Regions from separate parts of the Serratia sp. KH_031 genome, predicted to be linked through region 2. Evidence: predicted binding sites of a transcription regulator. Region 2 holds the regulator's gene; each other region holds the start of a gene.
The links. Region 2 encodes PurR, which represses purine synthesis genes. Its sites were predicted from a motif close to CANGCAAACGTTTGCNTG; they were not measured.
Positions count from the first base shown of each region.

Region 1: pyrD (quinone-dependent dihydroorotate dehydrogenase) is a predicted target of PurR. The motif match lies at 3,776-3,793, and genes of this name have one in related genera.
Region 3: purE (5-(carboxyamino)imidazole ribonucleotide mutase) is a predicted target of PurR. The motif match lies at 1,691-1,708, and genes of this name have one in related genera.

Region 1 covers NZ_CM174496.1:2,998,499-3,009,139, forward strand. The annotation lists gene rlmKL (bifunctional 23S rRNA (guanine(2069)-N(7))-methyltransferase RlmK/23S rRNA (guanine(2445)-N(2))-methyltransferase RlmL) at 1-703, opposite strand, end outside; gene AC3ISQ_RS13535 (YcbX family protein) at 808-1,911, shown strand; gene AC3ISQ_RS13540 (cell division protein ZapC) at 1,912-2,460, opposite strand; gene pyrD (quinone-dependent dihydroorotate dehydrogenase) at 2,637-3,647, opposite strand; gene pepN (aminopeptidase N) at 3,861-6,482, opposite strand; gene AC3ISQ_RS13555 (GGDEF domain-containing protein) at 6,873-8,573, shown strand; gene pncB (nicotinate phosphoribosyltransferase) at 8,826-10,031, shown strand; gene asnS (asparagine--tRNA ligase) at 10,265-10,641, shown strand, end outside.
Region 2 covers NZ_CM174496.1:2,281,651-2,292,291, forward strand. The annotation lists gene AC3ISQ_RS10240 (MATE family efflux transporter) at 125-1,501, opposite strand; gene AC3ISQ_RS10245 (riboflavin synthase subunit alpha) at 1,715-2,377, shown strand; gene AC3ISQ_RS10250 (I78 family peptidase inhibitor) at 2,393-2,689, shown strand; gene cfa (cyclopropane fatty acyl phospholipid synthase) at 2,761-3,912, opposite strand; gene punC (purine nucleoside transporter PunC) at 4,258-5,463, opposite strand; gene punR (DNA-binding transcriptional activator PunR) at 5,585-6,526, shown strand; gene purR (HTH-type transcriptional repressor PurR) at 6,523-7,548, opposite strand; gene cydH (cytochrome bd-I oxidase subunit CydH) at 7,874-7,963, shown strand; gene sodB (superoxide dismutase [Fe]) at 8,026-8,604, opposite strand; gene AC3ISQ_RS10285 (C40 family peptidase) at 8,844-9,671, opposite strand; gene AC3ISQ_RS10290 (Grx4 family monothiol glutaredoxin) at 10,062-10,409, shown strand; gene rnt (ribonuclease T) at 10,467-10,641, opposite strand, start outside.
Region 3 covers NZ_CM174496.1:3,655,673-3,666,313, forward strand. The annotation lists gene cysS (cysteine--tRNA ligase) at 1-238, opposite strand, end outside; gene ppiB (peptidylprolyl isomerase B) at 425-919, shown strand; gene AC3ISQ_RS16385 (UDP-2,3-diacylglucosamine diphosphatase) at 930-1,652, shown strand; gene purE (5-(carboxyamino)imidazole ribonucleotide mutase) at 1,812-2,336, shown strand; gene purK (5-(carboxyamino)imidazole ribonucleotide synthase) at 2,333-3,397, shown strand; gene AC3ISQ_RS16400 (glycosyl hydrolase family 18 protein) at 3,446-5,761, opposite strand; gene AC3ISQ_RS16405 (helix-turn-helix transcriptional regulator) at 6,071-6,775, shown strand; gene ybbP (putative ABC transporter permease subunit YbbP) at 6,803-9,238, opposite strand; gene ybbA (putative ABC transporter ATP-binding protein YbbA) at 9,235-9,921, opposite strand; gene tesA (multifunctional acyl-CoA thioesterase I/protease I/lysophospholipase L1) at 9,892-10,530, shown strand; gene AC3ISQ_RS16425 (SDR family oxidoreductase) at 10,557-10,641, shown strand, end outside.

The DNA of each region.
Region 1 (10,641 bases), 720 kb from region 2:
GCTCGGCGTTATGACTATTCCAAGCACTAAAACCCCAGTGCTGACGATGCAGACCCGGTGCACGATCAGAGGCAATCATCGCCGCTTCAATCAACAACGTCCCTGAGCCACACATCGGATCGAGCATTGGCGCACCCGGCTGCCAGCCAGAACGTTGTACAATCGCAGCCGCTAAATTTTCTTTCAACGGAGCTTGTCCGGTAAGATCGCGGTAACCACGCTGATGTAGACCTTCGCCACTCAAATCAAGCGCGACACTCGCCATATCCCGTTGCAGGAATACGTTGACACGAATATCGGGTTGTTGTTTCGCGACCGTTGGGCGCTGATCGATTTTGCGGGTGAAGCTGTCGACGATAGCGTCTTTAACTTTTAACGCACCGTATTGGCTATTACGAATCTCTTCGTTAACACCGCTGAAATGCACAGCGAAAGTTTTATCGACGCTAAAAATACTTGTCCAATCAATTGCCTGCACGCCAAGGTACAGATCCAGATCGCTGTGTACGCGAAATTCATTTAGAGGTAGTAGGATGCGTGAGGCCAAACGGCTCCACAGCAAGCTTTGGTACAGAAGACGATCGTCACCCTGAAAATGTACCCCACCCTGTACCACTTTACAGTCATGGGCGCCCAGCGCTTCCAGTTCGCTTTTTAAGAGTTCTTCCAGACCACGCGCCGTGCTGGCAAACAGAGAGTTCATATCGTACTTATCACCAAAAAGAAAATTGTTGCGCATTATAGCTAATCCCGACCGCTTGTCATAAAGTTGCTCTCTTCTATTTCATGATTGCACGGAGTCTCGGAGTGATTACGCTTTCCCGATTGTTCGTTCATCCGGTCAAATCACTACGCGGTTTGCAGCTTTCTCATGCTCAAGTTGCCAGTAGCGGCTTAGCATTCGATCGTAATTTTATGATCACCGAACCGGATGGCACCTTTATTACTGCGCGCCAATATCCGCAAATGGTGTTGTTTACTCCAGCTTTGCTGGCGGAGGGTTTATTCCTGACCGCGCCAGATGGCGAAAGCGCCAGTATTCGTTTCAGCGATTTTGCCGCCGTGGCTCAGCCAACCGAAGTGTGGGGCAATCACTTCACCGCGTTAATCGCGCCGCAAGAAATCAATACTTGGTTGAGTGGTTATTTCCAACGCGAAGTGCAATTACGTTGGTTGGGGCCAGAATTAACCCGCCGCGTGAAGAAACACCCGGAAATCCCATTGACCTTTGCCGACGGTTATCCTTTCTTGCTGATCAACGAAGCTTCATTCAACGATTTACAACAACGCTGCCCCGGCAGTATTAAAATCGAGCAATTCCGCCCTAATTTGGTGGTAACAGGTGCTTCGGCTTGGGCAGAAGATGGCTGGCAGGTGATCCGCGTCGGTAACCTGATGTTTGATCTGGTAAAACCTTGCAGCCGTTGCATACTGACCACCGTGAGCACCGAACGCGGTCGCAAACACCCCAGTGGTGAGCCCTTAAATACGCTGCAAAAATTCCGTACCGCTGAAAATGGTGATATCGATTTCGGTCAGAATATGATTGCACGTAGCAGCGGGATTATTCGCGTTGGCGATACGGTAGAAGTGTTATCAAACAAACCTCCACGTCCCTATAGCGCAGGTAAAGTGGTAGAAAGCGTTGCCGCTCCACAAGACAGCGAACATAGCGTCAATATTGATTTTCAGGGAAAGGTATTTACCGGGAATAATCAGCAGATCTTGCTGGAGCAACTGGAACAACAAGGCATCCGCATTCCTTATTCTTGCCGTGCCGGAATTTGTGGCAGTTGCCGGATGACATTGGTCAGTGGTGAGGTGGCTGCGCTAAAACAAAGCGCGATCGCAGATAACGGCACTATCCTTGCGTGCAGTTGTATTCCGAAAAGCCATTTAACGCTGAAGTAATTACACTGCCCTGTCGTAAGCCGGGGCAGATAGATCGTCTATTGCACAAGGTTTCAGACGATCATGCATAACCTTGATCGCATCACCAAGCACCATAGTACGCCCAGCTACCATTAACTGATTTTGCGCCAGCAAGCATAGACTCGCGTTATCACCGGCCTCTACCACCAGCAAACGTGCCTCGCTGCCACACTCCATCACTTTCACCGCCGCCAACTCACCATTTTTGGGTTGCAACGGATAATGTTGTTGAGCAAAGTGCCAACTTTTTGGCATCAAGGGTTTTAGGAAGCGAAATGCCACCAGCGCATTTAATACCAGTTCAGCACGTTGTTCATGGCTGAGCTTTATCTGTTTGCATTGTTCATCGTAATTAAAATAAAGCGCGGCATCGTCAACGCAAAAAGCACATTCAGTAAATGCGTCTGGCGTTAACATTTTGGCAGGAAAACGCGAACGGAAGAGAGTACCATTAGCTAGATCGAGCATTAAGCGATCGTGTTCGGCGTCAAAATACCAACGCCAATTATCGTCAGGTTTTATCTTCATGTTTTATCCTTATCTCACTACCCGTGCCAACGCCGTATTTACCCAAGAGATGATTTTATCACCGCTCCTGCCGTGTAAAAATCGGATAATTCCGCGAACAGTCTTCAGCTATGAGCAAAATATAGACGAGGTGGGGGCAGAAATAAAGCCCCCGACCGGAAAAAGAAAGGAAATTCTTAGATATGAGTAACGATATCTTTAATCAGACGTGGGCCATGATAGATAAAGCCGGAATAAATTTGCACTAATGAAGCACCCGCAGCTATTTTCTCTCGTGCCGCCGTCAGTGAATCAATACCACCCACACCAATAATCGGCAACCGCCCTTGTAGCTCATGGGATAAACGTTGGATTACTTCGGTACTGCGTGACTGTAATGGACGACCACTTAACCCCCCCATTTGCTCACAGTAATTTAATCCCTGCACTAATTTACGATCCAAAGTGGTATTAGTCGCAATAACCCCGTCAATATTATGGCGGATCAAACTATCGGCAATTTGGATCAATTCTTCCTCTGAAAGATCCGGCGCGATCTTTACAGCCACTGGTACATATTTATGATGACGGGCATGTAATTCCGTCTGCTTATTTTTAATCGCGGCCAACAGATCGTCTAATGCTTCGCCATACTGTAAAGAACGAAGTCCCGGCGTATTAGGTGAAGAAATGTTAATCGCAATATAACCGGCATAAGGATAAATTTTATCCATGCAGACTAAATAATCGTCTTTCCCTTGTTCAACCGGGGTATCTTTATTCTTACCGATATTAATCCCCAAGATGCCACCAAAACGGGATTTTTTAACGTTTTCAACCAGATTATCCACACCACGGTTATTAAAGCCCATGCGGTTAATCAGCCCCTCGGCTTCGACAATGCGGAACAAGCGCGGTTTGTCATTACCCGATTGTGGGCGCGGCGTCACAGTCCCTACTTCGATAAAGCCGAATCCCATTGCGCCAAATGCATCGATGCAATCGCCATCTTTATCCAGCCCCGCAGCCAAACCTAATGGGTTTTTAAATGACAGCCCCATGCAGGTTACCGGTTTAGTCGGGACTGACTGGCGAACTAAGAATTCCAATGGTGTGCCGGTCACACGGCTAAGTTGCTGGAAGGTCAATTCATGCGCACGCTCTGGATCGAGCTGAAACAGTGCTTTTCTAACGAGGGGGTAATACATGTACTCTCCTGATTTCCCGGTTATACCGCAGGCATGTTGTACCGTAGGCATATAATTGCAGACCGGGGGCGTATTATCCGGGATCCCTGCCCTAATTGGAATTGATTAAAAACAAAAAATGCACTTTTCACGCAATCGTTTTCTTTATGGGAGAAAAAGACATAGAAAGGAAGACAAATCTAGGGCTTGGCATTGCACCAAGCCCCACGAGTTTTAAGCGTCTAACGCCTTAGTGATCTTCTCAAACAAGTCACCAGACAGATTTTCCAGCCCTTTCAACTGTTCCAGCGCTTTACGCATCAATGCCTGACGTGATGCATCGTAACGTTTCAGACGAATTAACGGTTCAATCAAGCGCGCAGCCACTTGTGGGTTGCGGGTGTTGAGATCACTCAGGATCTCGACCAAAAACTGGTAGCCGCTACCGTCTGCAGCATGGAATGCCGCCGGGTTAGCCGAAGCAAAACCACCGATCAGTGAACGAGTACGGTTCGGGTTGCTTAGGCTAAATGAGCGATGTTGCAACAAACTACGCACCTTACTCAATACATCCGCCGCTGGGCTGGTGGCCTGCAAGATAAACCATTTATCCATCACCAGACCATCCTGATGCCAGCGCTCATCAAAGGCCGTCATCAATTCATCGCGACAAGGAAGCACCGCGCCCACTGCCGCAGCTAGCGCCGCCAGCGAGTCAGTCATGTTATCGGCTTGCTTGAACTGCTTACGCACCAATTTTTCGGCTTGTTCGGCATCGCCAAACGCCAAGTAATGCAAACAGGTATTACGCAAATCACGCTTGCCAATATCACCATGCTCAACACGATAACCTTCTGTTTTATTAGCATGATATACCGCCAACCACTCATCGATCATTTCCGTAGCCAAACAACGGGTGATGGATTCATGTACCGCCGCGATCGCTTCTGGATCGATAGTAGTAAACAGTTCGGCAATTTCGTTTTCAGATGGCAACGTCAGGATCTGTGCTGCCAATGCCGGATCCAGTTGTTCATCCAACAACACCGCACGGAACGCATCCACCACATGTAGCGGTAGCGACAACGGTTGTTTTTGCTGGTGCTTGGCAACATTCAGCTTGATATAAGTCGCCAACAAGATCTGCGCGGCATCCCAACGGGCAAACTCGTTGCGAGCATGTTGCATCAGGAAAGTCAGTTGCTTATCGCTATACGGATAATCCAGTTTTACCGGTGCCGAGAACTCACGCAGTAATGAAGGCGTTGGTTGATGTGGCACCGCGTCAAAGACAAAAACCTGCTCAGCTTCGGTAACGTTCAATACGTTATTGACCGACGATCCCTCTCTCTGCAACGGAATCACGTTACCTTCATGATCGTACAGTTCAATATCCAGCGGAATATGCAGTGGCAGTTTGTCTTTTTGATCGGCCGTTGGTGCCGTCTTTTGACTGACATGCAGACGATACTGTTGTTTCTCGGCATCGTATTCATCACGCACGGTCAGCAGCGGTGTACCGGATTGGCTGTACCAACGACGGAATAACGACAGGTCGACATTGGAAGCATCTTCCATCGCCTGGACAAAATCATCACAGGTGGCAGCGCTGCCATCGTGACGTTCGAAGTACAACTGCATCCCTTTCTGGAAATTCTCTTCTCCCAGCAAAGTGTGCATCATGCGGATCACTTCAGAACCTTTTTCGTACACCGTCAGGGTATAGAAGTTGTTCATTTCGATCACTTTATCTGGGCGAATAGCATGTGCCATCGGGCTGGCATCTTCAGCAAACTGCGCACCACGCATGACACGCACGTTATCGATACGGTTTACCGGACGAGAACCAAGATCGGAGCTGAATTCTTGATCGCGAAATACCGTCAACCCTTCTTTCAAGCTGAGTTGGAACCAGTCGCGGCAGGTCACACGGTTGCCTGTCCAGTTATGGAAGTATTCGTGACCAATTACGGCTTCAATATTCAGGTAATCTTTATCGGTGGCGGTTTCAGCCTTCGCCAACACGTATTTGGAGTTAAAGATATTTAACCCTTTGTTCTCCATCGCGCCCATATTGAAAAAATCAACGGCAACGATCATATAAATGTCGAGATCGTATTCCAGACCAAAGCGGGTTTCGTCCCACTTCATCGAGTTCTTCAACGAAGTCATCGCCCAGTCGGCACGATCCAGATTGCCACGATCAACAAACAACTCCAATGCAACTTCACGACCTGAACGCGTGATAAAACTATCGCGCAGGACATCAAAGTCCCCTGCTACCAGTGCAAACAGGTAGCTCGGTTTCGGGAAGGGATCTTGCCACTGCACCCAATGACGACCATTTTCCAATTCACCTTGTGCCACGCGGTTACCGTTTGATAACAAGAACGGATAGTCTTTCTTATCAGCCTCAATGCGGGTAGTAAAACGCGCCAAAACATCAGGGCGGTCGAGGTAATAAGTGATATGACGGAAACCTTCGGCTTCACACTGGGTGCAAAGCGCCTCACCAGACAGATACAACCCTTCCAACGCGCTGTTTTTTGCCGGATGAATATCGTTCACGATAGTTAAGGTGAATTGTGCCGGGATTCCCTCAATAATAAGCTGGTTATCCTGCTGACGATAGGCGCTCCACGGTTGCCCACCAACCAACACACTGACTAGGGTCAGATCTTCCCCGTCTAAAATCAGTGGAGCTTCAGCTCCGGCCACCCCTTGACGTTTGATCTGACTCGTTGCGGTCACACGTGTGGTTTTTGCGTCCAAGACGAAATTGAGATCAATATCAGTAATGGTGTAATCCGGCGCGCGGTAATCGTGGCGATACTTCGCCTGTGGCTGTTGTGTCATAAAAACCCTTTGACGTCTCAGTGAGTTACAGGTATCTGGTCTACAGCAGACCATCCGGGCAACATCGGGTAAAGCGCAGCAATCCCTACGGAGCCAATTGTAAATAAACTGTATCACAGCTACGGCAAAAGCCTAGGGACTGACATGACAGGTAACTGAAAAAATTAGAGGCCGGTCGAAAAGTTGCGATTCAGGATGAGCAAACAATAGCAGGTTCAACTAAATAAAATTGCATATACAGCATTTAGCACTAAACGTTATTCAATCAATTAGCCGTTATATCAATAAAGTTAAAAATAGCCACAGGTTTAGAAGTTATAATTAGATTACGACAGCTGTAGAGTTCAGGTGATATAATCGCCCGGTGATTATATTGAGGAAAATAGCAACATGAAGATAAAGTATCTTATTTATTTTTTTACATTTTCCTTAATGTTATCTTTCTCGATATTTCTTTCCAGCGGATTAATCAAAGCACAGCGTAGTTATCACGAAAGTCGCTTGAACCTGTACAAAATTCAGCGAACCAAAGAGTTATCTGAAGCATTCCAGGCCACCCTGTATGCGCATCGCATTAAACGTCTTAGTTTGATTAATCATAGTATTACTCAGACGCAACTGGCACAGGTCGATCAACTCGCCAGAACCAAGCTCGCGCAGCTCCGACCTCACATCGACAGTGACATTTCTCGTCAGCTAGGAGTGCGGCAAAAAATTGCTATGCTTTCCATGTTAAAACAGATGGATAAGTTATTAGACAATGATAATTTGCAACTCTCCCACCTGACAAACAGCAATGCCAATTTGTTTAACATCAACAGTGCTTATTATATATATCAAACCAGCAAAAGTTTTTACCGTTATACCTATGATACTCGAATGTTAAATGCCGATTCGTTTTTATTTTTGGAAGCTATCCGCTTAAATAATCGACTAAATATGTCATTAACTGAACTGATCGATCAGATTATTGATGTTAAGTTAAACAATCAGGTGCGTAAAGACTCCTACCTCAGAGCGATCCAACTCACCGGAATACTCAGTGCGTTGAACACCCGTTTGACGTTTATGAAGTTGGCTTATAACGATGTCGAAACAACAAGCATCGTCAACCAGTTACTTGAGCAAGTTTCCAAGTCACAAACCGATCACATCGTTGCTGAACTTTACAACGCCATTACTCACCAAGCTGAATATCATTCAGATTTCGTTTACCACTATATCAAGGATCTCAGCCAGCTATCTCAATCTCTGTATCAACGTAGTTTTGAGCTAGAGGCAATTGCGTCGCAACAAAAAATCTACACTAGTCAAACCGAGATTGACGGCATGATCGCGCTGGCTTTCCTTATTGCCCTATTTATCCTGCTGCCATCTCTGAGCTTCAGTTCAAACATGAGTCGATGGTTGACTAAAACACAGAGTAATATCCTACGGTTATCTCGTGGAGATATGAATATCGATAACCACGAGGAGCTCTACAACCAAGAATTAATGGCGATCAGTGACGCTATCAAACAACTCAAACAATACCAGCAGGAAAAGGGGGTATTGGAGAATGAAAAACACCAACTGATTAAGGAGCTCGAGGCATCCTCATTCCTCGATCCTCTTACCAATATTTATAATCGCCGTAAATTCTTCCGCGAGTATGAAGCACTTGATAACAACAGCTATCCGCTGGTGGTTTGCTTGATCGATATCGATAACTTCAAAGTATTAAATGACACCTACGGGCATGATATTGGCGATCGCGTGCTAGTGGCCTTCAGCCACTTGCTGCGTAAAACACTTCGCACCGACGACATTTTTTGCCGTTATGGTGGTGAAGAATTCGCTGTTATTTTGAGGGGCTGCACGCCAGAAAATGCACGTCATGTGATGGAAGAATTGCGACAACAAGTGAATCAGATCAATCTACCTTTAGCTGACGAACAGCAAGTACGCTTTACTATCAGCGTGGGAGTTGCGGTAGTTAATGCATTTAAACAATTACAGGCGGCGATCAAACAGGCCGATGACGCACTCTATTTCTGTAAAAAGAGCGGGAAAGACCGGGTGAGCATTTACACCCCTGCCGGTTTCCTCTGAGTTTGTTTAATATAATTAACAGCATAATTTCTATAACTAAAAAGCCTAAGCGACGCACCTGACTGGTTTATCAGGCTTTTATCTGCATCACCGCCCTCTCACTCATCACAAGGCACTTTTCGCCCTCGACCCATTCTTGCGATTTATGCTGTGATGAGGCTTCAATAACAGGATATTCCGGGTATACTCCCCGCACTTTTTATGATTTTACCCGGATTGGACACGCGCCCGACGAGGATGCTGTAACGCGATATGACTCAATACGCTTCCCCGATTTTGACCTCACTGCTTGATACTGATGCCTATAAGCTTCATATGCAGCAAGCAGTGTTCCATCGTTATCCTGCAATTACTGTTGCAGCGGAGTTCCGTTGCCGTAGTGATGAATTGTTGGGTGAATATGCCGATGAGATCCGTGAGCAAGTCGCACTGATGAGCGAGTTGGCGCTGACTGCATCTGAGTTCCAATATCTCTCAGGCTTGCCTTTCTTCCATCAGGATTACCTCAACTGGCTGCGTGACTTCCGTTACGATCCGCAGCAAGTCAGCATCACCAACCAGACCGGCCAATTACAGATCCGTATTGTTGGTGCTTGGCGCGAGGTGATTATGTGGGAAGTGCCATTGCTGGCCGTGATCAGTGAAGTGGTACATCGCCATCGTTCACCGGAAGTCACACCAGAAATCGCTGCTGCTCAGTTGCGCAGTAAATTGGCGCTGTTCAAGCAGAGCGCCGCCGATGTGGATCTTTCCCGTTTCAAATTGATGGACTTCGGTACACGCCGTCGTTTCTCTCACGATGTACAACAAACCATCGTCAGCACATTAAAAGATGAATTCCCTTATTTAGCCGGCACCAGCAACTACGATCTAGCGCATCGTCTAGAACTCACTCCGGTTGGCACGCAGGCGCATGAGTGGTTCCAAGCCCATCAGCAAATCAGCCCTGTACTGGCGAATAGCCAACGTGCCGCTTTGCAGGCTTGGTTAGATGAATACCCAGATCAATTAGGTATCGCCCTGACCGATTGCATCACCATGGACGCCTTCCTGCGCGATTTTGGTTCACAGTTTGCTCAGCGCTATCAAGGATTGCGCCATGATTCTGGCGATCCGTTCGAATGGGGTGAGAAAGCGATTGTTCACTATCAAAAGCTCGGCATCGATCCGATGAGCAAAACGCTGGTGTTCTCCGATAACTTGGATCTGGATAAAGCATTAGCGCTGTATCGCCATTTTTATCAACGTATCAATTTGAGTTTCGGTATCGGTACACGCCTGACTTGCGATATTCCAGGCGTCAACCCACTGAATATCGTGATTAAACTGGTCGAGTGCAAAGGAAAACCAGTGGCCAAGCTTTCCGACAGTCCGGGGAAAACCATCTGTCAGGATCAAGCTTTCGTTACCGCCTTACGTAAAGCCTTTGCGTTACCGTTGGTAAAAAAGGCCAGTTAAAACCAAAAGCCAGGTGAATTTTTCATGCTGGCTTTTCCTCTCCTTGCTTTTTTCCTCCTTGCCTTTTACTTCCTTATATATAGAGCAACGTTTTTTCCTTTTCCGGCAAGAAATGTTGCACCAATCTGGCGATTTCTGCTTGTGCTCTGCACCGCGGCAAGTAACATAGCAATAGCCCCATTTTCTTGGGAATTGAGTTATTTCTTCACCAAATTAATTAAAGAGAGAAATCTATGAGCGTAGTGCCTGTATGCGACGTGCTACAAGGCCGTGCCGCGGTTGACAGTGAAGTCACCGTTCGCGGTTGGGTACGTACCCGGAGAGATTCAAAAGCGGGTATCTCCTTCCTCGCCGTCTATGACGGTTCCTGCTTTGATCCGTTACAGGCCGTCGTTAATAATTCTCTACCGAATTACCAGGACGAAGTGCTGCGCCTGACTACCGGCTGTTCAGTCGAAGTCACCGGTAAAGTCGTCGCATCACCGGGCGAAGGTCAGAGCTTTGAACTGCAAGCGACTCTGGTGAAAGTTGTCGGTTGGGTAGATGATCCCGATACTTACCCAATGGCCGCCAAGCGTCATAGCATCGAGTATCTACGCGAAGTCGCCCA
Region 2 (10,641 bases):
GGTTGCTGGCAAGGGGAAAAACGCAAATTTACTCGGTATTTCACGCGATTGCTGCGCTTATGTGCAGCATGGTGGATTTTGCGACAAAGAAATAGCGGCTGGCGTCGAAACCAGCCGCCGGAACTTAACGCGCTGCGCGTTGCATGATCAATGCAGGGGATTGTTTTTGCAACCAACGCATACGCAGCGCCATCATAATTGCCGAGAAGGTCAACCCGATGATAAAACCGAACCAGAAACCGCTTGGCCCCATCGCCGGGACGATATAATCGGTCAGCGCCAAAAGATAGCCGCTTGGTAGCCCCAGCACCCAATAGGCGACAAACGTAATATAGAAGATGGAACGAGTATCTTTATAACCACGCAGTACACCGCTACCGATGACCTGAACGGAATCCGAAATTTGATAGATTGCCGCTAACAACATCAGGTGCGAAGCCATCGCGACTACCGCCGGACTGTCATTATACAACAGAGCGATCGGCTCACGCAGGCTGGCGGTGAACAGTGCGGTGCAGCAGGCCATCAAGATACCCACGCCGATCGCGGCATAGGAGGCAACGCGAGCGCCTTCCACCGAGCCCGATCCCAAGCTGTGACCGATACGGATAGTGGCGCTAACGCCCAACGATAGCGGCAGTACAAACATCAATGAACTGAAGTTCAGGGCGATCTGGTGACCTGCCACCGCGACGATCCCTAACGGCGAAACCAACAACGCCACGATGGCAAACAGTGTCACCTCGAAGAATAGAGCCAATGCGACTGGCATACCGATGCCAATCAAACGTTTCAGCACCGCCCAATCTGGCGCACGGCTGCAATCTGCTGGGGCCTTAATATCACGTTGTGAAGGTGCGCGGCTGACATACCAACGCATCATCAAGAACATCACCCAATACACGCTGGCGGTCGCGACACCACAACCGACACCGCCGAGCTCCGGCATACCGAACTTGCCATAGATAAAGATGTAGTTAATTGGAATGTTGACCAATAGACCAAGGAAACCAATCACCATACCGGGTTTGGTTTTTGACAAACCTTCGCATTGGTTACGCAAAACCTGGAAGCATAGATAACCCGGTGCACCCCACATTAATGCGTGCAAATAACCGACGGCTTTACTGGCCAGTTGCGGATCGATGTTATGCATCATGCCGATCAACAGATGGCTGTTATACAGTACGGCAATAATTAGCACCGAAACACCACAGGCCAGCCAAAAGCCTTGATGCACCTGATGAGCGATGCGGTCGCGTCGTCCTGCCCCATTAAGTTGGGCAATGACCGGAGTGAGAGCCAATACCAAACCGTGGCCGAACAGGATCGCCGGTAGCCAGATTGAGGTACCCACCGCAACGGCCGCCATATCGGTAGCGCTATAGGCACCAGCCATAATGGTATCGACCACGCCCATCGCCGTTTGTGATATTTGCGCGATGATCACTGGGATAGCGAGGGCTAATAAACTACGCGCTTCAACGAAGTACTTCTGCACGCATACACCTTATTTCGAATAATTGAAGGAAAAAGGGTTGCCAAGAGGGGACAACAATAAAAAGTAGCGGGATAATCTCAAAAAGATTGTACATTCTTACTGATAGTAAGCAAATGCTACGAGGTTTTTATTGCGTCAGGATTTGGTTTTCTGCTCTAACTGGGGCAAACTTGTCATAGATGATTTTGACGCATTCAAGTAAAAGAGGTACACATGTTTACCGGTATCGTACAAGGCACCGCGCCATTGGTTGCTATTGATGACAAACCCAACTTCCGTACCCATGTTGTTGAGTTACCAGATGAACTTTTGCCTGGCCTAGAGTTAGGCGCTTCGGTAGCGCATAACGGTTGTTGTTTGACCGTCACCGCCATTGAGGGCAATCGCGTTAGTTTTGATCTGATCAAAGAAACTTTGCGCCTGACTAACTTGGGCGATCTCAAGCTAGGCAGTGTGGTAAACATTGAACGAGCCGCAAAATTCAGTGATGAGATTGGCGGGCATATAATGTCTGGTCATATTATTTGTACCGCAGAAATCAGCAAAATTTATACATCGGAACATAATCGCCAAATTTGGTTCAAGATAGCCGATGCTGAATTAATGAAGTATGTGTTACATAAAGGTTTCATTGGTATTGACGGTATCAGTTTGACCATTGGTGAAGTGGTCGGTAAGAAATTCTGCGTGCATTTAATCCCGGAAACATTGGCTCGAACCACTCTGGGGAAAAAACGACTGGGTGATAAAGTGAATATTGAAATCGATCCACAAACTCAAGCGGTGGTGGATACAGTGGAGCGCGTACTTGCTAGTCGTGAAGCGACGTTGGTAGCCGCAGCCAAACATGATGAAGTGCATATTGATGGTCAATAATAAGGAGGAAGGATAATGAAGTTATTTGGGAAAACATTGATGTTGGCGGGTGTGTTTGCGTTGGCAGCTTGTAACAGTACACCAGAAAAAACCGCTACTGCGCAGCCCGTTGTTGATGCCGATGACACTTGTGGTGCAGCACAGTATCAAAGCTACGTAGGCAAATCACTTTCTGATTTGCAAGGTGTTCAAGTGGATGGTCAGGTGCGTGCCATTCCGTATAACTCGGCAGTGACAATGGATTTCAATTTAAAACGCCTGAACTTCTTGGGTGATAAAGACGATAAAATTAGCCGCGTTTATTGCGGCTAATTAATCGCAACAGTAAAAACAACCCCGGAATATGGAAAATCTGCACCGGGGTTTATTGTTTCATGGTTGGTTCAGCGTGGAGTGCGTAATCCGCCCTCAACACCTTTCGGGCTGAATAACACTTGCCAAAGCTGAATATCACGAGCGCGAAACGCGCCGGCGCAGGCATTCAGGTAATAACTGAACATGCGCTCGAAACGCTCGGAGTAATTATCGACCAGCTGTGGCCATGCCTGTTTAAAACGTTCGAGCCAAACCATCAACGTGCGATCGTAATCAGCACCGAAATTGTGCCAATCTTCCATCACAAAATGTCCTTCGCTGACATTGGCAATATGACGCACGGACGGTAAACATCCATTCGGGAAGATATATTTGTCGATCCACGGATCAACATGCATATCTGTCCGATTAGAGCCAATGGTATGCAACAGGAACAGACCGTCTGGTTTTAAATTACGTCCGACAACGTTGAAATACGTCGGGTAATTTTTCGGCCCTACATGTTCAAACATACCGACCGAAACGATACGGTCAAACTGACGGTGCAAATCGCGATAATCTTGCAGTAAGATCTCGACGTCCAATCCCGTACACCGTGCTTGCGCCAGCTTTTGCTGTTCAGCAGAGATGGTGACGCCGACCACGGAAACGCCGTAGTTTCTGGCTGCATATTCAGATAATCCGCCCCAACCACAGCCGATATCTAGCAACGTCATGCCCGGTTTTAACTGCAACTTCTCGCAGATCATCTGCAGTTTGGCTTCCTGCGCTTGCTCCAACGTCGTGGCATCTTTCCAAAAGCCGCAGGAATATTGCATGTGGCTGTCGAGCATTCGGGTAAACAGATCATTTCCCAGATCGTAATGCTCTTTACCGACGATCCAAGCACGTTTTTTCGATTGCAGATTGGTTAACCGTGCAGCGGCAACGCGTAGGATGTCTTTAAAGCGGTGGGGGATTTTTTTCTCTAACCCGGCAGCGACCACATGTTGGAAGAAAATATCCAACCGTTCACACTCCCACCAACCATCCATATAGCTTTCGCCTAACCCCAGAGAGCCCTCTTGGAGCACACGCTTAAAAAAATTGGGATTTTTGACCTGAATATCGAAGGGACGTGAGCCGTTAATTTCAATATTGGCCTGGCCGAGCAGTTCATAAACAATAGGGTACCATTGGTTATCTTGAATGCTCAGGTCTTCTATACACGATGAACTCATAGCTTCTCCACCACCTTTCTTCCGACTTTATGACCCGCCAGGAAAAAGCTTAGTCTATTTCTGCGGGCACATGCGTATACCTACGAGAACTGAGCCCGTGGCGTCCGATATCCGACATGAACAGAGGGAAAAGTTAAGAATGCTCCCTGAGCAATATACGCAGGGTAAACGCATTCTTAAATAAACCGTGATACGGCAAGCGTACACAGTGGCTACTTGTGATAAAAGTATTCTAAAAGTGTTATTTTGAAAGATCAGCTTTGAGTATATGCCTGCCGGAGTACTGACTCAACCGTAAATCGCACTGGGCAGACATATACATTAAGTGATTATTAATGCAGGTAATTATGACGCGGAGTTAGCATGCTCTTGCTGAGTTACCATTTTTGACTCAACCACTTTTCCCCGTTGGATAACATAACCCAACGCGGCTAAAACAACGGTAGAAACCATCACTGTTACCGTCGCCAATAAAGGTTGGGCGATAAAGGCTGAAACCACCATACTGGCGACGAAACACAGCCCCAACTGCAAAGTGTTCTGCAATGCGGCGGCTTTACCGGTACTTTTTGGGAATGGCATTAACGCGTTGGACACCAAAATAGGGTAGCTCGCACCGTTGACCAGAGCCATCAAACAGAATGGGATCAGCAATGTCGTCAAGGTTGGTTCAGTCATTACGGCGACCAGATATAATGCAACCATACTGATACCGTAAGAAACCAATAGCCATGGCAGTAATGCATTACCGTTGATGCGGCTCAATGCCATACGGCAGCCATAACCCCCCAACAGGAACGCCAGCGTTTGTGGTACATAGCTCAAACCGATATCACTCGGGCTATAACCCATTTCACCGAGGATAAACGGTGAACCCGTCAGCCAAGCGAAGAAACCGGCAGAACAGGCAGCAAAGACCATCACGTTGCCACTAAAGACTGGAGACTTCAGCAATTGCATAAAACTGATGTTGGATTTTCTCTCTGCTGCGGTCTGCTTTTTAGCGCTTTCTTTTAGCAGTAACGTCGGAACCATTAACAGAGCGGTGATCCCAAGCAACACGGCGAAAATGACGCGCCAGCTAAAGTGGTTCAACAACCAAGCACCTACCAGCGGAGCCAACGCTGGTGAAAGCGCAACCAACGGCATAATGGTTGCGAACATGCGGCTGGCTTTATCATCGCGGTAACGGTCAACAACGATCGCCTGCCAAGTTACTGCCGCAGAACACACGCCGATCGCTTGGACAAAACGCAGTGACCACAGTTGAACAGCGGTTTGTACCCACAGCATGCCCAAACAACCCACAGCGAACAGTGACAAACCGATTAACAGTACCGGTTTGCGGCCTAATTTATCGGAAAGCGGCCCCCACAACAGTTGTGCGAAAGCAAAACCTGCTAGGAAGATACTTAAGCTGGCGCTAATGGCTCCAGCAGAAATTTGCAGTTCCTTTTGCATCGCGCCGAAAGCAGGCAAATACATATCGGTGGCTAAGTACCCCAACATACTCAGCCCGGCAAGGTAAAACATGAATCCAAAGTTCTTCATTTGTTTCTCGTTAGAATTAATGGTGATGCAGGTTTGCGACGCGGCAGTGTATATGACTGGATCTTTGCTTGTGAAACGGTAATATTCGCACAGTGCTGTGAAAAAAATTGAAGGCAATATTATGTGGTCCGAATACTCGCTAGATGTTGTTGATGCCGTAGCGCGAACCGGTAGCTTTAGTGCCGCTGCGCAGGAATTACATCGTGTACCTTCCGCAGTCAGCTATACGGTACGCCAATTGGAACAATGGTTGGCCGTTCCGTTGTTTGAGCGACGCCATCGAGACGTTGAATTGACGCCTGCTGGCGCGCTATTCATCCAGGAATCACGTGCTGTTATCAAAAAAATGCTCGAAACACGTCGACAGTGTCAACAAGTGGCGAACGGTTGGCGTGGTCAATTGAAAATAGCGGTAGATATCATCGTTAAACCACAACGCAGCCGTCAACTGGTAGTGGATTTTTATCGCCAGTTTCCTGATGTGGAGCTGTTAATTCAGCCCGAAGTGTTTAACGGTGTTTGGGATGCGTTGGTCGATGGGCGAGCGGAAATGGCGATTGGCGCGACCCGAGCCGTGCCGGTTGGTGGCGGTTTTGCCTTCCGCGATATGGGATTTATGAATTGGTTGTGTGTGGCGAGCCCGCAACATCCATTGGCCGCGATAGCAGGGGAATTGCATGACAACCAATTGCGGCCTTACCCGGCATTAGTACTGGAAGACACGTCGCGCAATCTGCCAAAACGCGTGACTTGGACGTTAGATAACCAGCGACGTTTGATTGTCCCTGATTGGTCATCGGCGATAGATTGTCTACGTGGTGGTTTGTGTGTGGGGATGGTTCCGGCTCATTTGGTTCTGCCGTTGGTACAAAGTGGTGAGCTGGTGGCGTTGCAACTGGGTCAACCTTTTCCTCCGAGTTTGTGCTGTCTGACTTGGCAGCAGAATGCTCAATCACCGGCGATGGAATGGTTGTTGGAGTATTTGGGAGATAGCGAGACGTTAAATCAGGAGTGGTTTAATGAACGGGAGCCGGGGGAGATGCTCCCCCAACCTAACAATTAACGGCGGTAATCGATAAATGGGCCGTCGGTCACTGAACGACGCTCGACCAACTTAGGATGGACTTCGATCACCTGTGATTCTTCACGTTTGCTGATAATGCGATCCAGCAACATAGTAAAGGCCATTTCACCCAGACGTTCTTTGGGCTGATGAATTGTCGTCAGCGCTGGGGTGAAGTAGCGCGCATTGCGCACGTTGTCATACCCGATCACCGAAATATCTTGTGGTACGCGCAAACCCAACTCATCGGCGGCACAAATCGCGCCCATCGCCATAATGTCACCGCCGCAGAATACCGCGGTTGGGCGATGTTTTTGCGATAAAATTTGGTGCATGGCTTTGTAACCAGACTCCGGTTCGAAGTCACCCTGAACAATCCATTCGTCCCGCACTTCAATATGGGCTTCTTGCAGCGCCTTTAAAAAGCCCTGATGACGGCCACCGCCAGTGTTACGGGATAATTGGCCGGGAATTGCGCCAATGTCGCGATGACCACGTTCGATCAAATAACGACCGGCCAAGTAACCACCGGCAAAGGCGTTATCAATAATGGTATCGGTGAAATCGCCGCGCGCCGCGCCCCAGTCCATCACCACCATTGGGATATTGCGATAATCCTCCAGCATGCCGAGCAGTTGATCGGGATATTCCGAACACATCACCAACAGACCATCAACCCGCTTTTGTGCCAGCATTGCTAAATAAGCCCGCTGTTTGTCGAGGTTGTTGTGGGAGTTACACAGGATCAGCGTATAGCCTTTGCTGTAGCAGCTATTTTCAACCGCTTCGATCACTTCGGCAAAGTAAGGAGCTTCGCTGGAGGTTGCCAGCAAACCGATCGATTTAGTGTGGTTAACCTTCAGGCTACGTGCGACCGCGCTCGGTGAATAGTGCAGATCTTTAATCGCGGCCCAAACGGCAGTTTTGGTATCTTCGGCGACGAAACGGGTCTTATTGATAACGTGCGAAACGGTGGTGGTGGAAACGCCCGCGCGTTTGGCCACATCTTTGATCGTTGCCATGTAGAAAGTGACTCCTAAATCTACTTGCATGCAGCATGTAAATTGGTTGTTAATCGTTTGCCTACGTAAAACCTTCTCCAGAACAGCGAAAACTAAGTTTTTAGTGTTGAAGTCGCGAATCGCTTGACTGGGAGGGACATATTTGCCGGTACGCAGTTGTGAACTGCGAATTCTGTCGCAAATTGAGCAAAAGTGGAAGAGGTAATCCATATTATAAGTCGAGAAATGATCACAAGATTTTACCCGCGAACTGTGGGAAAATACTTCGACGTATAAATGCTGTGGATTCTACGCAGCTTATCGCTAATTCGATGAGGAGCTTTTAATGGATACCGATCTGAAAATGTCGTTGATCACTACCGTGTGTGCATTGGCGATGATCATTGCTTTCGCTTTTACTGCCGTGATGCATTAATTCATACCAGCAATAAAAAGGCGCAGCACTCAATTGGCTGCGCCCGATCATTTTCCCGCGATTTACGCCAGATTTTCTGCTACAAACTTCCAGTTTACCAATGCCCAGAAGTGATCCAGGTAGGTAGGGCGCGCATTGCGGTAGTCGATATAGTAAGCGTGTTCCCACACATCCACAGTCAACAGCGCTTTGTCTTCACCCGTCAGCGGGGTTGCCGCGTTAGAGGTGTTGACGATCGCCAGTGAGCCGTCGGCTTTTTTCACCAACCAAGTCCAGCCCGCACCGAAGTTACCGATGGCAGATTTGGTAAACGCCTCTTTGAATTCTGCGAAAGAACCGAAAGATTTGTTGATCGCATCTGCGACTGCGCCAGTAGGTTCACCGCCTGCGTTTGGTGCCAAGCAGTGCCAGTAGAACGTGTGGTTCCAAACTTGTGCTGCGTTATTGAACACACCACCGGTAGAGGTTTTGATGATCTCTTCCAGTGATTTGCCTTCGAACTCGCTACCTTTCACCAGATTGTTCAGGTTCACCACGTAGGCGTTGTGGTGCTTGCCATAGTGATACTCTAGAGTTTCTGCGGAAATGTGTGGTGCGAGAGCGTCTTTCGCATACGGTAATGCAGGTAATTCAAACGACATTGCTTTCTCCTTTATTTATATACAGCGCTATTGTTCCAGTGGCTTATCGCCAAGTTGGCGACAGGCAGGAAAACAGAATTGTTATAATATTTTTATGGATATTAATTTTAACAACTTTCTGGGTGAAAAAAAGGTTTAAAAAGGGCGGTTAGACTAATTGGTTAAAGCATCGGCAATGGTTTACAACATAAAGGGAAAAGGCTGGGTGGAGTGTCCAGCCTTGGAGGATTGTACGGGAATCAACGAATGGTTTTCGGCGTCATCACTCGGCGAGCACCGATATAGTGATCTTGCCAATAATCGTTATTCAACTGGCTGATACGGATATCTTCACCGGTACGTGGTGACTGGATAAATTTGCCGTCGCCGAGGTAAACCCCAACATGATCGGCGGTGCCACGATTGTTGATGCGAAAGAACACCAGATCGCCACGTTCCAATTCGCTTTTCTTGATCGGTGCCGCGTCGCGTAAATGGTACATCTCATTGGCGGTGCGTGGCATTTTGATTTTCACCAGATCTTTATAGGCGTAATAAATCAAGCCGCTACAGTCGAAACCGGTATTGGGTGAAGTGCCGCCCCAACGATAAGGTTTGCCCATTTGGTTCATCAACTTGGCCATTGCGGTTTGCTTGGCGCGCTGATAGCGCTTTTTGTGCGCAGGGCTAAGTTTCAGTGGCTTATCATTACCGGCCAGTTTGGCTGTTGCCATGCCAGCATCACGATGACGGCCATAACCTTTCTTGTAGCCTTTTTTCGGTGGCGTAACGTGGTTTTTAGCAACGCGGGTAGTTTTGGTTTTACTGGTTACCGTTTTTGCGGTTTTTACGCTCTTACTCTTCGTCACTTTTGCCGTTTTTGTGATCTTTTCTGGTGTGGTCGCTTTGGCTTTTTTGGTGGTTTTGGCAGTTTTGACGACTTTCTTTTTCTTGCGGTCATCCGGACGTACATCGTTGACATGACTCTTACGTTGTTCTGCAGCAACACGAGCCTGTGGCGCAGCATGCGCCAGATTAAAAAACAGCTGTGTAAACAACAGCACAAAAAGCGTCACAATCACACGCATGTCGACGTCACCAACCTTGGCTTTAGAACAGAAAAAGAATGAGGCACAGTATTCCCGAAATTCGCGATGTTAAACAGCGCAGAACACAAAAATATTAGGTCATTTTGTGAGAAAACGTTAATAACATTTTCTTAGATAGAAAATCAGGCATTTGACGTATGAAAAAACATCAAAAACAGCATCATAAAACATTAATGCTGAAACAGGGATCGCCAAATATGTTAGTGAAATGATCTGATCAAAAATGTTATTGTAGAGGTATGTTTTAAGCTGAACGTGTCGCTGGAATAAATCCCTGCAAAAGATGGTGTTTTCTTATCACAGTTTCAGCCGTTACAATACCTGCGTGATGTATGTTGTAGCCATAATATGGCCTGAGGAAGCAATAAAATGACGACGACGATTGAAAAAATTCAACAACAGATTTCTGGCAACCCGATTCTGTTGTACATGAAAGGCTCACCAAAACTGCCAAACTGTGGTTTCTCTGCTCAAGCGGTACAAGCATTGAGCGCCTGTGGTGAGCGTTTTGCTTATGTTGATATTCTGCAAAACCCGGATATTCGCGCAGAATTGCCGAAATACGCTAACTGGCCGACCTTCCCGCAACTGTGGGTTGATGGCGAGTTGGTCGGTGGCTGCGATATTATTATTGAGATGTATCAACGTGGTGAGTTGCAGCAGTTGATCAAAGAAACGGCTGCAAAATACCCAGCTAAAGAAGACCAACAGTCTTGATTTGAGTCGGTTAGATAATGAATCGGGCGGTTCCTGTAAAGGTACCGCCCGATTTTTTTATTCGACGTTTCCTTCTGGGGTCGCCAATGGCCAACCCCCCAGACGTTTCCAACGATTAACCAATTCGCAAAATAGTAGGGCGGTCTGCTCAGTATCGTACAGCGCGGAATGCGCTTGAGTACTGTCAAACTGCATCCCCGCTGCGATACAAGCTTTGGCTAACACCGTCTGC
Region 3 (10,641 bases), 1.4 Mb from region 2:
CTGCCGCGCGACGGATGATTTTATCGTCCACATCGGTCACGTTACGCACGAAGTTCAGATCGTACCCCAAGTAACGCAGGTAACGAGCAACGACATCGAAAGCGACAAAGGTACGACCATGGCCGATATGACACAGGTCATAGATGGTTACCCCGCACACGTACATGCCGACTTTGCCAGCATGAATGGGTTTGAATTCCTCTTTTTGACGACTCAGGGTATTAAAGATCTTTAGCATCAGGCTATTCCATGGTGTGCGTGATATTGATAGTCATATGAACAATCTTCGTATTGAACCGCGAAGGCGGCGTTTATGCAAGGTCAAGGCGGTGGTTTAGACCGTTACTGACTCATTAATTGAGATATGTTATAAGGTCGGTCTGATTTATCAGCCTCATCACTTCACTTATTTAGGAACATTATTATGGTTACTTTCCACACTAATCACGGCGACATCGTTATCAAAACTCATGCCGATAAAGCGCCTGTTACCGTTGAAAACTTCCTGAACTATTGCCGTGAAGGTTTCTATACCAATACTATTTTCCACCGTGTGATCAATGGCTTTATGATCCAAGGCGGCGGTTTTGAGCCTGGCATGAAGCAGAAAGACACCAAAGACCAAATCAAAAACGAAGCCAACAATGGCCTGAAAAACACCATTGGCACTTTAGCCATGGCGCGTACCAACGATCCACACTCTGCTACTGCCCAGTTCTTCATCAACGTTGCCGATAACGACTTCCTGAACTTCCGCGCTGAAAACAGCCAAGGTTGGGGTTACTGCGTATTTGCTGAAGTGGTTGAAGGCATGGACGTAGTTAACAAGATCAAAGCCGTGAAAACGGGTCGTAGCGGCATGCACCAAGACGTGCCGGTGGAAGATGTTATCGTCACCAGCGTTACCGTCAGCGAGTAATCGCAAACGCATGAGCACTCTGTTCATTGCAGATCTGCATTTATGCGCACAGGAACCGGCAATCACTGCCGGTTTTCTGCGTTTTTTGCAACGCGAAGCGATCCACGCCGACGCATTATACATTCTTGGCGATCTCTTCGAAGCTTGGATTGGTGACGACGATCCCGAGCCGTTACACGCCGAAATTGCTGCCGCACTAAAAACGCTGCAACAAGCCGGTGTTCCCTGCTATTTCATCCACGGCAACCGCGATTTTTTGGTTGGCAAACGCTTTGCCCACGCCAGTGGTACGACTCTGTTACCTGAAGAACAAGTGGTTGATCTGTATGGCCGCCGGATCTTGATCTTGCATGGCGACACACTCTGCACTGACGATCACGCCTATCAACAGTTCCGCCGAAAAGTACATAATCCACTGATTCAAAAACTGTTTCTGGCCTTGCCTCTCCGCTGGCGCTTAAAGATTGCCGCCCGTATGCGGGCTCGCAGCCAGCAAAGTAACCAATACAAGTCTGAAGCGATTATGGACGTCAATCCACAGGCAGTTGAGCAAGCGCTACAACGCTATCAGGTGCAATGGATAATCCACGGTCATACTCACCGCCCGGCGATACATCCACTGACTTTACCGAATGGCGAAGCCCATCGTGCGGTGCTCGGTGCTTGGCACGTTTCTGGTTCCATGATTAAGGTGACGCCAGAGGCCGTCGAGCTGATAGAATTCCCATTCTAACCCCTCAATAAAGTTCTCTTTTAGCCAACAAAACCAGCGACGCAACCGTTTTCCTTGCCGAATACTCGTGATATGCTCTACGCCCTCGAACCGGCCTGCCACGACGTTAATACGACAGCGCAACGGGCCAACGCTTTACAATCACAGGAGCCTTACCCCATGGGAGCCAACGCTGCCTCAGCCACCAATGCTGCGGTGAAAATCGCCATCGTAATGGGTTCAAAAAGTGACTGGGCCACCATGCAGTTTGCGGCTGACGTCCTGACCGAGCTTGCCGTCCCCTTCCATGTTGAAGTCGTTTCAGCCCACCGCACGCCAGACAAACTCTTCAGCTTCGCCGAACAGGCCAGCACGAAGGGTTTTGATGTGATTATTGCCGGTGCCGGTGGTGCTGCGCATCTGCCGGGGATGTTGGCAGCAAAAACGCTAGTTCCCGTTCTAGGTGTACCAGTGCAAAGTGCGGCGTTAAGCGGGGTTGATAGCCTGTATTCCATCGTGCAAATGCCACGCGGTATCCCAGTAGGCACATTGGCCATCGGTAAAGCTGGTGCCGCTAACGCCGGATTGCTGGCTGCGCAAATATTAGCCTTGCACGATCCCGCGCTGGCACAGCGTTTGGCGGCTTGGCGTCAGGCGCAGACCGATGAGGTATTGAATAACCCGGACCCGCGGGAGGAAGCATGAAACCGGTTTGCGTACTGGGCAATGGTCAGTTAGGGCGTATGTTGCGTCAGGCTGGCGAACCCTTAGGTATCGCGGTCTATCCCATAGGTCTCGACGCCGAACCAGAAGCAGTGCCTTATCAAAACAGCGTGATCACCGCCGAAATCGAACGCTGGCCAGAAACCGCGTTAACACGTGAGTTGGCAACCCATAACAGTTTCGTTAACCGTGATATTTTCCCCCGTTTGGCCGATCGCCTGACGCAAAAACAACTGTTGGATCAACTCAAGCTAGCCACCGCGCCATGGCAATTACTGGCCGATACCAGCGAATGGCCACAGGCGTTTGATAAGCTGGGTGAACTGGCGATCGTCAAACGTCGTGTCGGGGGTTACGATGGTCGTGGGCAATGGCGCTTACGCCCAGGGCAAGAATCTGAATTACCCGCAGACGCCTACGGTGAATGTATTGTCGAGCAAGGGATTAATTTCTCTGGTGAAGTCTCGCTGGTTGGTGCCCGTGGGCACGATGGTCAATCGGTGTTTTATCCGCTGACTCACAATCTGCACGAAGACGGCATTCTGCGTACCAGCGTGGCGTTGCCGCACCCCAATCCCGCGTTGCAACAGCAGGCGCAGCAGATGCTCAGTGCCATCCTCAACGAATTGAATTACGTCGGCGTGATGGCGATGGAATGCTTTATCGTTGGCGATCGTTTGTTGATCAACGAATTAGCGCCACGTGTTCACAACAGTGGTCACTGGACACAAAACGGGGCGTCGATCAACCAGTTCGAACTGCATCTGCGTGCCATTCTCGGTCTGCCGCTACCAACGCCAGTGGTGAATACCCCTTCGGTGATGGTGAACCTGATCGGCACCGCAGTGAATCTGCAATGGCTCTCGCTGCCGCTAGTACATTTGCATTGGTATGAGAAGGAAGTGCGGGAAGGCCGTAAGGTTGGGCATTTGAACCTGAACGATCCAGAGGCTTGTGCATTGCAACAAGCGCTGCAAACGCTAGCGCCGATGTTGCCGCCTGAATATCAGAGTGGTTTGGTCTGGGCGCAAAGCAAACTGTAAAACCAAAACTCACATCCCCTGCACGTACAGGGGATGTGGGTTTATTCCTTAAATACGTCCACGACCTGGGTTACGTCCCAAATGCCCACACTGATCGGTTGGCGGCCACGAACCATTCCCGGCATCATCTAGTTGTTTCCACGGGTAGGCCCCTTTGCCAGGTTCTTCCTCGGTACCCGGTTTAACCCCTTGATTCCACCAGTTAGCTTCCCAGTTGTGTCCATCCCAAGAAACTCTATCCCCCGCATTATATGCTTTGGTCGCTTCCCAAATCGGATAAAGAGTCACGGCTTTCACCACTACGCTGTGCGATTTAGAGGTTCTCAAACCAAGAATATCCGTTGCGGTGAGTGTAAAGTTCAAAGTGATATCACTACTCAGCGTCGGTGCAGTAAAGTTAATCACCGCATTGTTTAGTGAATCCACAGAGACACCCGCGGGCACTTCCCAGAAGTAATTTAGCGCAAAACCTTCAGGGTCATACGATTGACTCCCCGATAAGGTTGCCGCAGCACCACTATTCACCTGTATTGGCCCAGTAATTGTCACCACTGGCGGCAAGTTTTGCCCCCCCGCTACCTGAATGACATGATTTTTGGTATTGCTTTGCTTACCGTCAGATACCGTTAACGATAAGGTATAGGTTGACGCCGGATTGCTAGTCGGTGTTTTGACTTGAATGGTCACATTATTCAAAGCGCCAATGACTTCCAGCCCAGTTGCCGCAACCCAGTGATAAGTCAATGGGTTGCCTTCCGGATCAAACGACGGTGCCCCGCTATAAGTCAGTAGTTCTCCGGGCTGAACCGGATTTGTCGGCCCTGAGACTAGCGCTACCGGGGGCTGATCGATCGGCGATGGTCTGACATTCACCCCTTTAAAATAGAAAGGTGTCATATCAACCGCCAGAGGGGTCGTGGCTTTACTCCCCAGCCCTTCACGCACCGCGTTGACCAGCAGACCATTGTCTTGATCTACCGTCCAAGTAAACACTCCACCCAACCCTTTGTCGAGTGCATAAGCGCCCTTAGCTTTAGCTGTACGAGGGGTATCCAGCGACATGAACAACTGAGATTCTGGGTTATACAGATAATCGGCATCAGCCTTTTCATCGGTATACAGCGAAAAACCATTTTTACCCGCTTGAGTATTAAGATCTAGGTAGTTATAGAGAATGTCATACCATTCTGTAGTACCAGACTCGAAACTACCGGTAGTGGTTCCCAATTCGGGTTGAGGAACATAAGTGCCACTGAGCGGCGATTCACTAACAATATTGGCATTACGTGCATTACGGGTATAACCGGCATAACCAATATTAATATTGCCAGGATTCACTTTCAGTTCATCTATCAGGTAATTGACTGCAGCCTCAACGCTAAATGTGGTTTCACTGCTGCTTTTCAAGTTGGTATGGTGATTAAGTTTCTGAGCCCACGGAGTACCAAAGAAATCGTAGGTCATCAGGTTAATCCCCGAAACCCCAGCCTTAATTAACTCAGGTATATTTGCCAAAGCCATTACCACCGGATCGGCAGAAGTGGCAATACTGATCTTCACATGATCCAAATATGCTCCCGCTAATTTGGCTCTCAGTTCCGTGATCAACTGCTTATAATATAACCAATCATCCGGTGCGTGAGGATTACCATTACCCGGTGCACCTGGATATTCCCAGTCCAGATCCAGCTCGGTAAACATCGGAAAACGTTTGAGTAAATCCACCACACTGAGGCAGAAATTAGCTCGTCTCTGAGGATCACGAGCCGTATGGTAAAAACCATTACTCATGGTCCAACCGCCAATACTGAACGACAAGATCAGGTTATGCCCAACGGCTCGAGCTTCTGCTTGTTTTTTACGAAATCCACCCAGCACACCTTGAACTTTGTCTTGCTGAAAATCCTGCGGCATCGGGATATCTTTCCAGCTGGGAAAACCATTATTGACGAAGGCCTGACAATCCCCCCAATAATCTAAAAAAGTCACTTCACCGGGTTTTGAACGAGCAAAATAGGGAGCAGCGGAGGATATAGCCTTAGACTTCGCCCCCATATCACCCAGAATACCGGCAAAACCAATAATAATTTTATCGAATGCCGTCGGATCCAACAGTGCCAGATTAACACCACGGCCACGATCAGCTGGCGAGCATTCGGGATTAGTCAAACGCCCATCATATTGTGACCAGTCGGTATAATAACCAAATACTTTAGGCTTCCCTTCTTTGGGATAATGGTTATACAGTGGATTAGCGACTCGCGCCGCCGTATAACTCAGTTTTTGCGTTTCTCTTGCTGGAATAAAACCATCATTAACATACGATTTGTCAGTAGCATTATCAGGTTTGGTAATATTAGTCATATTATTTTCCTCATGGAAACGCGTGATAGCAATGTGCTGTCAATGTTAATTGACAAGTGTCAATCAAGCTGCACATAAATAAATGGAACTTATCAATTTACGCATAAGAAAGTATGTCGATAAAACCAGATAACTCCAGTAGAGTTGTTTTTTTAATTCATATAAAAAAACAATAACAAACATCATATCAATGTAATTTTTCATGCCCCCTGTCAGAAGTGACAGGTAATTTACCCACGTTATTAATATTGACAAAAACCCGAACAACAATAAAGCTAAGCTTAAGGTTTAAAACTACTAGCAGGATCTATGAGTGCGAAAAAAACCAGTCTTGAAATTACGCCTATCAGTGAGCGAGTGATACCGAAAAAATATATCGACGAAGTAAAGTCTTGGCTTTCTTCACTAGGCTTTGATTATTATGTTTATTGTGTTTTTCCAACGGATAGTTTTGATTATTGTCATGCATTGAATGGGTTTAGTGAACAGTGGACAAACATTTACATTGAAAGTGAACTCTACAAGAAAGATCCCATTATCATTCAATCTCGCGAAGGGCTTAGCCCCATTATATGGAACCATGATGATAATGATGACATTTATTCAACCATAGCTAGGAATTGTGGTATTAAGCATACCTATGCTATTGCCAGCCCATTTACAAAAAGAAATGCAAGCTTGCTAGCTATTTCAAGCAAGAATAATATCAAGTTTAATAATAAAGAACATTTACAACTATTCGGCGGCATGTCAATCCACTTAAAACAGCTCAATCAAATGATGTTATTCAACAATCATTATTTTTGTCAAAACCAAGAAAAAGCCGCACTGACTCACCGTGAATTGGATTGCTTGAAATGGATCTCCCAAGGGAAAACCGCTTGGGAAGCCAGTAAAATATTAGGGATCAGTGAGAGAACCGTCGTATTCCATTTGAATAATTGCAGCAAGAAATTACTCTCCAGCAATCGTATCCAAATGGTACATCAAGCCACTAAATTAGGGTTGATATAGCCGGTAGCTTACACTACCGGCTGATTATCAGGACTCAGAGTAACTTTTAAATAACGCCTGTCCGCGTAACAGCCGAACACCCAACCAACCGCCACACAGTGAAAGCAACAACGCACTTAGTAGCGGCAACGCCCACCACAGCAATGGCGTCGGTTGCCACGGGAAGTCGAACACTTTCACCTGCAACAACCATAATGCAGCTTCTGCGCCGACAGCGGCAGCGATGCCAGCGACAAATCCCAACAACGCAAACTCACACCACAGCGTATTGCGTAATAGGCGTTTACCGGCACCTAAGGTGCGGTAGACCACCAGCTCCTGTCGCCGCTGACGCATCCCGACCTGAATCTGTGCCATCAACAATAAACCACCGCAAACCACCACCAGCACCACCATCACTTCCAGCGCTCGGCTCACCTGCTGCAACACGCCACTGGCCTGTTTCAGTATCGCGCCAATATCCAGCAAACTCAGCGTTGGGAACTGACGGTTGAGTTGTGTCAATGCATTACCCTCACCTTGGTAACGGAAGCTGGTAAGCCAAGTTTGCGGCTGGCCGTCTAACGCCTTCGGTGGGAAGATGAAGTAAAAGTTCGGTTTCATGCTTTCCCAATCCACCTTACGCAGACTGGTGACTTTAGCTTCGATCGATTGCGTATCACCAGTAAAGGTCAGCGTATCACCCAATTTGATCTTCAAGCGCTCGGCTAAACCTTCATCTATCGAGACTTCACCGGCGTGTGGCGCTCCGTTACCTGCGGTCAGTGGATTGTGATCGGGCAAACCGTTCTGCCAAGTCAGATTCAGCTCACGGTTAACCGCTTCGCCGCCCGGCTCCTCCTCTTTAACTCGTTCGGTTGCGATTTGCTGGTTAATCTTTGTCAGCCGCATACGCACGATCGGGTAGAAGGTTTCTTCACGCAATTGATGTTGCTGGAGGAAGGTTTTCACCTGCGGCACCTGCGCTTCAGTCATGTTAAGCAGGAAATAGTTAGGTGAATCCGGTGGTAACTGTTGTTGCCAACGATCAAGCAGATCGCCACGCATCACCAATAACAATGCCAGCAGCATAAACGACAACGAAAATGCCGCCAGTTGGCTGACCGTCACCCAAGGTTGATGTAGCAGGCGATTGACCGCCAGCCGCAATGCCAAATTTTTCAGCGTGATACGGCGCAGTAACAGCAAACTCCCCCAGCCAATACCGCCCAACAATAACGCCAACACCACGATGCCACCGAGGATCGCCCACAGCAAAGTACTGGCGCCCATTAATCCGACCAACAGGAGCACAACAATCAGCACCGCCGCTGGCAGGAAATAACGCAGCGGCCAAACATTGGCGACCACGTCACGCCGTAAAACACGCAGTGGCTGGGTAGCAAGTAACTGACGATAAGGCCGTAGCCCTACTAGCAACGAAATCATCAGCAATGCGCCCATCGCCCACAACCACGGCCAAGCCCCCGCAGATGGCAGCTCACCCGGTAGTACCGGAGCCAACAGACGAACCAGCACCGCTTCAAGCCCCAAGCCGATGACACTGCCGCACACCGCAGCCAGCAATAACACCGCCAACCACTGACCTACGATCAACTTACGTAGCGCTTGTCGCCCCGCGCCCAAGGTTTTCAGCACCGCGATCAGATCGTAACGACTGCGGCAGTAATGGCTCATTGCCACGGCAACAGCTGCGATCGACAGCAACAACGTCAGCAAGGCTGACATCAGTAGGAACTGTTGTGAACGTTGTAATGATTTGCCCAGCGTATTATTAGAATCTTGCGCGCCAAGCCAACGCTGCTCAGGCGTAAGCTGTGGTAGCAAACGTTCCTCATAACGCTGAATATTTTCTGGTGAACCAGCAAACATATAGCGATAAGACAGACGACTGCCCGGTTGTACGGCGCCAGTTTTATCCACATCGGCCAGATTGATCATGATGCGCGGCGCGGTCTGGAACGGGTTGAAGCTAGCGTCCGGCTCTTGGATAATCTCACCAGCAATACGCAAGGTGGTATCACCGACGTCGAGATTATCCCCCACCTTCACGTCCAGCAGCGCCAACAAACGCGGCGCAACTAATACCGAACCCGGCTCCAATTTGATGTTGGCAGGGCGTGTTTCCAGCTTGCCGTACAGCGGATAGGCTAAATCAGTGGCTTTCACTTCGGCCAACTGTGGACGATCACCCGCGTAGGTCATGGTGGTGAACGATAGCTGGCGGCTCACCTTCAGCTCCTGCTGCTCGGCATCTAAAATCCAGCCGTCTGGCACTGCTCGCGCGGTACGCAACACGCGATCGCCAGCAATGAAATCACGGCTTTGTTGGTTCAACCCTTGATTCATACGATCGCTGATGCTGCCCAAGGCCAACACGCAAGCGACGGAGAGCGTCAACGCCAGCCAGACAATCAGCAGCGAAGGTGAGCGCCATTCGCGCCAAAACCAGCGCCAAATCATGCTTCCTCCCACAGCTTGCCTTCACGCAAGCGCAACCGACGTTGGCAACGTGCCGCTAGGGTTTCATCGTGAGTCACCAGAATCAACGTGGTAGCAAAATCTCGGTTGAGGGAGAACAACTGATCGACAATCCGTTCACCGGTTTGGCGATCGAGATTGCCGGTCGGTTCATCGGCAAACAAGATGCGTGGTCGGCCGCTAAAAGCACGCGCCAATGCCACACGTTGCTGTTCACCGCCGGAGAGTTGAGCGGGTAGATGGCTCAAGCGCTTACCCAAACCCAATTGTTCTAACAGCTGCACCGCCTGTTCACGGCTCTGACGCTCGCTTTCACCGCGCAGCAACGCCGGTAACTGTACGTTTTCCAAAGCGTTTAGCGTCGGCACTAACATGAACGACTGGAACACGAACCCCACATTTTTCGCACGCAGCGCTGCGCGCCCTTCTTCATCCAGCGCATTGAGCGATTGCCCTAACAGATGCACATCACCCTCGCTGCCATCGTCCAAACCGGCCAAAATACCCAGCAACGTTGACTTGCCCGAACCGGATTCGCCGATCAATGCGATGGTCTGCGCAGGTTTGACAACCAGCTCAACTCCGGTAAGGATGGTAAGCTGATGCTCACCCTGACCAACGTGTTTACTAAGATGATGAACTTCAAGAACGTTTTCCGCTGGCATCTTCCCTTCCTTTTATTGTTGGGATTATTCAGTTTACGTGCTGTCGCCGCCGATACCTTATTGATTCTAGGCGACAGTTTAAGTGCCGGTTATCGCTTGCCGGAAGCGCAAGCCTGGCCAACACTGCTGGCTAACCAATGGCAAAAACAGACTGGCGACCCTCAAGTGGTCAATGCCAGTATCAGCGGGGATACCGTCGCTCAAGGGTTGGCTCGTCTGCCAGAATTATTAAAACAGCACCAACCGCGTTGGGTATTAATTGAACTCGGCGCTAACGACGGTTTACGCGGCTTCCCCGCACCAGATATGCAACGCGATTTGGCTCAGGTCATCACTCTGGTGCAGCAAGCAAATGCTCAGCCGCTGCTGATGCAGATCCACATCCCACCGAACTATGGTCGCCGTTATACTGAGGCATTCAGCGCGGTTTACCCAACGCTTGCCAAACAGTTCAACATTCCGCTGCTGCCGTTTTATATGGAACAGGTCGCAGTCAAGCCGGAATGGATGCAGGATGACGGTTTGCACCCGAATCAAAGCGCCCAACCGTTTATTGCCACTTGGATGGCGGAACGTCTGGAACCGTTAGTAAAACATGAGTCTAACTAAATAAGACCCGTCGACTAGGTAAAGTTATGCAAAAAGCAGTATTAATTACCGGCTGTTCCAGCGGGATTGGTTTAATTGCGGCACAAGATCTGCGTAATCGTGGCTATCGCG